2 regions of the Anoxybacillus ayderensis genome follow, and region 2 is predicted to be linked to the other one. Evidence: riboswitches for the same ligand, from Rfam matches in the RefSeq annotation. Region 2 holds a riboswitch; the other holds the start of a gene.
What was found. A riboswitch is a leader RNA that binds a small molecule or an ion and turns the genes downstream of it on or off. The one in region 2 is predicted to bind cobalamin.

Region 1: another riboswitch for cobalamin. It lies ahead of HNR63_RS10790 (ABC transporter substrate-binding protein); the one in region 2 lies ahead of HNR63_RS06785 (ribonucleoside-diphosphate reductase subunit alpha).

The regions. Positions count from the first base shown of each region.
Region 1 is NZ_JACDUV010000007.1:36,155-39,349, forward strand. It holds gene HNR63_RS10785 (ATP-binding protein) at 1-1,127, shown strand, start outside; cobalamin riboswitch at 1,195-1,386, shown strand; gene HNR63_RS10790 (ABC transporter substrate-binding protein) at 1,506-2,462, shown strand; gene HNR63_RS10795 (FecCD family ABC transporter permease) at 2,428-3,195, shown strand, end outside.
Region 2 is NZ_JACDUV010000004.1:24,606-27,800, forward strand. It holds gene HNR63_RS06785 (ribonucleoside-diphosphate reductase subunit alpha) at 1-1,358, opposite strand, end outside; cobalamin riboswitch at 1,469-1,669, opposite strand; gene HNR63_RS06790 (cytochrome d ubiquinol oxidase subunit II) at 1,763-2,800, opposite strand; gene HNR63_RS06795 (cytochrome ubiquinol oxidase subunit I) at 2,815-3,195, opposite strand, start outside.

The DNA of each region.
Region 1 (3,195 bases), on a different contig from region 2:
GTGGAAAATTTGATTCAAAAGTGCCGATCGTCACTCATGATGAAATTGGGGAACTGGCGATGGCTTTTAATCAAATGGGACGGCAGTTGCAGTTTCATATTAATGCGTTAAATCAAGAAAAGGAGCAGTTAGCAAGCATTTTAAGTAGCATGGCCGATGGTGTCATTACATTCAATCGAAACGGTGAAGTGCTCATTACAAATCCACCAGCTGACCGATTTTTACAAGCGTGGTATTACGAGCAAGGGCAAAGCGATAATTTATTGCCACTTCCTCCCGAAGTGAATGAATTGTTTACGAAAGCGGTAGTGGAGGAAAAAGAACAAGCGATAGAAATGGCTTTACAAGGTCGCAATTGGGTCATTGTTATGACGCCGTTATACAACGGCAAGGTCATTCGGGGAGCCGTTGCGGTGCTTCGCGATATGACGGAGGAACGACGGCTTGATAAGTTGCGCAAAGATTTTATCGCAAACGTCTCGCATGAGTTGCGCACGCCGATTGCGATGTTGCAAGGGTATAGTGAAGCGATCGTCGATGATATTGCCGCGACAGATGAAGAGAAAAAAGAATTGGCAAAGGTGATTTATGACGAATCGTTGCGCATGGGTCGTCTTGTGAACGATTTGCTTGATTTAGCGCGCATGGAAGCAGGTCATTTAACGCTCCATGAAGAACAAGTGCCGCTTAGACCGTATATCGAGCGCATCATTCATAAGTTTCAAGCGTTAGCGAAAGAAAAAGGAGTTCGTTTGCTTGTTGAAATGAACGATGAGCTCATCGTTTCGTTCGATCCCGACCGCATTGAACAAGTGTTGACGAATTTAATTGATAATGCGCTTCGTCATACAGATAACGGTGGCGAAGTACGTGTTATTGTCGATGCGGGGGAAGAAGTCGTGCGCATCTCTGTGCAAGATTCTGGCTCAGGCATCGCAGAAGAAGATTTGCCTTTTGTGTTTGAGCGTTTTTATAAAGCGGATAAAGCGCGCACGCGCGGTCGCTCAGGTACAGGTTTAGGTCTTGCGATTGCGAAAAACATCGTTGAAGCGCATAAAGGAACGATTGCTGTCCATAGCAAACTAGGAGAAGGAACGACGTTTACGTTTACATTGCCATTGAAATAGAAATTTTTTATTGTCATCAGCGATATTTTTCGCTATGATAGAAACGTAGAAATTGTTCGACAATTACATACATTCGTTGCAAAAAGGTGTCGAACGGGCAACCTAGTAGACTTAATAGGGAATCTGGTGCAAGTCCAGAACTGTCCCCGCAACTGTAAATGCTGACGAAATGAAAATCGCCACTGTACAATTTGTACGGGAAGGCTTCAAAGTAGGATGACGCATAAGTCAGTAGACCTGCCTTTTTGCACCGTCATTCGCGTCTTCGGGGAGTGAGACGGCGAAACGACAAGGGGAAGTTGTTGTCTTTTGTTGTTTCCAGCTCATTCCATTTGGAATGAGCTTTTTTATTTGATATACATAAAAGGGGGAAAAACGATGAAGAAATGGAAACAATATGTGTGGCTTCTTGCGCTCGTATTGACGCTCGGATTAGCAGCGTGCAGCAATAACGCGGAGCCAGCAAAAGAAACGAAGCAAGAGGCGAAAACAGAGGAGGCTGCATTTCCGGTTACGGTAAAAGATGCGGTTGGCGATGTCACAATTGAAAAAGAACCGACAAAAATTGTTTCGCTCATTCCGAGCAATACAGAAATTGCATACGCGTTAGGGCTTGGTGACAAAATTGTCGGTGTAAGCGATTTTGATAACTATCCAGAAGATGTGAAAAACAAAGAAAAAATTGGTGGTATGGAGTTTAATGTTGAAAAAATTATTTCACTTCAACCAGACGTTGTGCTTGCGCATGCATCAAGCGCTCACAATTCTGAGGAAGGATTAAAGCAATTAAAAGATGCGGGCATTACAGTTATTGTAGTGCCAAACGCCACATCGTTCAACGATGTATATGCGTCGATTGAACTGATCGGGAAAGCGACAGGGAAAGAGAAAGAGGCAGCCGATGTTGTGCAACAAATGAAGCAAAAAATTGATGCCATTGCTGAAAAAGCAAAAGAAGTAAAAGAAGAAGCAACCGTTTGGGTGGAAGTTTCTCCTGCACCTGAAATTTATACCGCTGGAAAAGGAACATTTATGGATGAAATGTTAACGATCATTCATGCAAAAAATGCAGCAGGCGATCAAGAAGGATGGCCGATGTTTACAGAAGAAGATGCAGTGGCGCTAAATCCAGATGTCATTATTACAACATACGGTTATTACACACCGAACGCTGTCGAGCAAGTGCTCGCTCGCCCAGCTTGGAAAGATGTCCCTGCAATTAAAAATAAACGAGTATACGATGTCAATTCTGATTTAGTTTCTCGTCCGGGACCACGTTTAGCTGAAGGGGTCGAAGAAATTGCCAAAGTCGTTTATCCAGACATTTTTAAATAATTACATGAGCGCATTGCTTATTGCAACGTTTGCTTTGTTGTTAGGGGTATCGATTGGATCACAATCGATTCCCTTTTCTTCTATATGGGAGACGCTATTACATCAGTTGTTTCATACGCCGACAAATGTTCCTGCCACCGTTTCGCAAATTATTGTTGCGATTCGTTTACCGAGAGTCATACTCGCCTTTCTGATCGGGGCATCTTTAGCACTTGCAGGGGTAGCGTTTCAAGGACTTTTGAAAAACGTTCTGGCCGATCCGTATACCATCGGGGTGTCGTCTGGGGCAGCCGTTGGCGCCGTGCTTGTCTTTTTCTTTCAGCTTCAGTTTTCGATTCTCGGACGTTTTACGCTCCCGATCGTCAGCATTATATTTGCGCTCGTGACATTATTGTTTGTTTTATTATTTGCACGGCTTGCGGAACGAAATATGGCGATGGAGACGATTGTTTTAATCGGCATTATCATGAATGCGTTTTTCGGTTCGCTCATTTCGCTTATGGTCGCTTTTAGCGGCGAAGAGTTGCGTCAAGTTATTAGCTGGCTCATGGGGAGCGTCGCGATGCGCGGCTGGTCGTACGTGTCTTTATTTGTTCCGTTTTTTATCATCGGTTCTCTCGGTTTATTTGCACATATTCGCGAGTTAAACGCCTTTTCATTCGGTGAGCGGGTCGCTGCCAATATTGGCGTACATTTGTTACAAAAAAAGCTAGCGATTTTACTTAGCGCTTCC
Region 2 (3,195 bases):
TCTGTACATAAATTGCTAGAATAAATCATGCCTGCGTGTTTATTCGGGTTCATGCGATTCGCTTCATCACGATAGAACATATAAGGCGTGCCCGTTTCTAACTGAGACTTTAATATTCGTTTCATAATTTCGATAGCAGGAACACGCTCTTTACTTAACGCTCGATGATTCACACACTCCTCATATTTTTCACGGAACGAACCAGCTCCGCGTTCTTCATCATAAAAGTCTTCCAATCCTAATGGGTTTCCATTTTTATCTTTCCATCCCATTACTTTTTTCACTTCATGTGGGTCAAATAAATACCAATCGCCACGCTTTTCGACTTGTTCCATAAATAAGTCAGGAATGCATACGCCATAAAATAAATCATGAGCTTTTGTTCGTTCGTCTCCGTTGTTTAGCTTCGCGTCTAAAAACGAGAAAATGTCTTTATGCCAAACGTCTAAATATACCGCGATGCTTCCTTGTCGCGTACCGAGTTGGTCAACCGATACAGCGGTATTGTTTAATTGGCGCATCCAAGGAATGACGCCAGAGGAGACGCCTTTAAATCCTTTAATATCGGAATTGCGCGCACGAATTTTTCCTAAATATACGCCAATTCCTCCACCGCCTTTTGATAGACGAGCGACATCCGTATTCGACTCATAAATGCCAATTAAACTATCGTCTACTGTATCAATAAAACAACTCGATAATTGACCATATGACTTCCCAGCGTTTGCGTAAGTTGGCGTAGCGACGGTCATATATTGATTAGATAACGCCCAATACGCTTCTTTCGCTAGTGCCATTCGTTTTGTCGGATGTTCATATGCCATTAATGTTAAAGCAATCGTTAAAAAGCGCTCTTGGGGCAGTTCGTAAATCTCGCCGCTATACCCTTTCGCTAAATAGCGATCAACGAGCGTTTTTAATCCGATGTATGTAAATAGCTCGTCCTTTTTCGCGTCGATCCATGTGCTCGCTTCTTGCAGTTCTTTTTTCGTATATCGTTCTAATAAAAAAGAGTCGTAAATGCCGAGATCAACAAGCATTGTTTGCAATTCATAAAAGTAGCGATATGTGTCGGATACATCATAGCCACGATTTTTAGCTGCTTCGTCGTATAGCTGTTGCAAATAAAGACGAGCTGCAACAAACGTCCAATCCGGCTGTTCTACTGTGATTTCATCAAGCGCATTTAAAATGAGTTTATTCATCATATCGTTGTATCGCTGCGTATGGGCAAGTGCCCGGACAGTACGTTCGATGTATCGCTCGCTCGCTAAGTGCGGAAAGTCTTTGAAAATAGGAAACAATAATGTGCGGATCGTTTCTTCATTTACTTCTGTTTGTTGTTTTATGTACACCATATAACATCCCTTCCCCTAAAAAATAAAAACATCCGCTCTCGTTGAGCGGATGAAACGATGGAAAAAGGCATGCTTTCACCATCGTTTCATCTTCTCAATCCCCGAAGAATATGAAACGATACAAGGAAGGCAGGTCTCCTGACTCGCGCTTCTTCCTACTTTGGATTCCTTCCCATATATGCGCCTGAAAAGCTGACATATACAGTGGTGTTGTTTCCATTTCGTCTGCGCACACAGTTGCGGGGACAGCTCTGGATTCGCACCAGATTCCCTATTAAGTCCGTTCGGACACCTTCACTTGCCGGTTTCAATATATAGTTGTTGTTTTGTTTATTCATCACAATATGTTGTATAAAAAGGTTTACGTTTAAAACTATAACGAAAAATTTCAACATTTGCAATCATTATTTTTCATCATTTGCTAAATAGCGCCGGTCTTTCATAAACAGCCGCCAAAAATAAATGAAACCTGGAAATAAAATTGCAAAGCCGACGATGTACGTCACAAAAAGAGCACGAAACGTATTCGGATGCGTAAATCCGGATTCGATTGTCACATTCGGATAAATCATATACGGTAAATGAGCTTTTCCGTATGCGTAACTTGCACAAAAATATTGCAAGACGATGGCTACAACCGCAAGGCGTGGCATTCCACGTCCGTTTTTCTTTTTCCATGATGGAAGAAAAAGCGCCCCACCAGCTAAGAGAAATAACATGACAGAAGCGGCAAGCCACGGCCAACGTGCAATCATTCCGTCATATAGCCAACGCGCTTCATTTCGCATCGTGACCATAATGAGAATAGAGGAGAGCAAAGCGAACGGACCGATGATGAGCGCATCGCGGCGATAAATCGTATACGCTTCGATTTCATTTGCTTCGTTTGAGTAGTCTGCTAATAAAAGCGACGAAAGAAAGAGTGTACTTGTAATCGCAAAGGCGATAAACGCATATTCATGTGGGCTTGTAAATAGGCGATCGAGCCGAAGACGATTGACATCATTCATTGTTTCAACAAAAGACCCGTGTGTAATTGGTAACACGCTAATTAAAAACGCTGGAATAAGCAAACCGCTTATGCCAGAAATGTAAACGAGCACTTTTTCATATTTAGGAGCAACGTGTGAAAAGACGAGGAACGCACTACGTACAGTAAGCAAAAGTAAAATAATGCTTCCCGGGATAAGTAAAATGGTTCCAAGCATAAACGTTGCTCCAGGAAAAAAGCTGACGAGCGCCACGACGATGGCAACGATAAAGACGTTCGTCACTTCCCATGTCGGCGACAAATATCGGTTTGCGATTTTCGTTGCTTTCGTTTGTGGACGATTGATATATACCATTGACCAAAACCCTGCTCCAAAGTCCATTGTCGCCATGACCGCGTAAATAAAAATAAATCCCCATAAAATTGAAATGGCAATTAATTCATCTGTCATCATCTTGCTCCTTTCTACATGTGCGTAGATAAGTGTTGTTCAATCGGATGGCGGCGGAAATACGAGCGCAAGACGAGCACGACCGCGATGAGTAAAAATACGTAAATGGACGTAAACAGAAGAAAAAGCGTTCCTAAATTTGTTGATTGTGTTACAGCTTCTGCCGTTGTCATCATGCGATAAATGACCCAAGGCTGTCTCCCTGTGCAAGCAAAAATCCAGCCAAATTCAATGCCGAGAAGAGCGAGCGGTCCAGCAGTAACAACTGTCCACATAAACCAGTTCGGAAATATGTGTTGTTTTCTTATGCGATGCCAAACGAATCCGACAATCGAAAGAAGGAGAAGAAACATGCCAATTCCGACCATTGCATTAAAAAGTGTATGGACAAACAA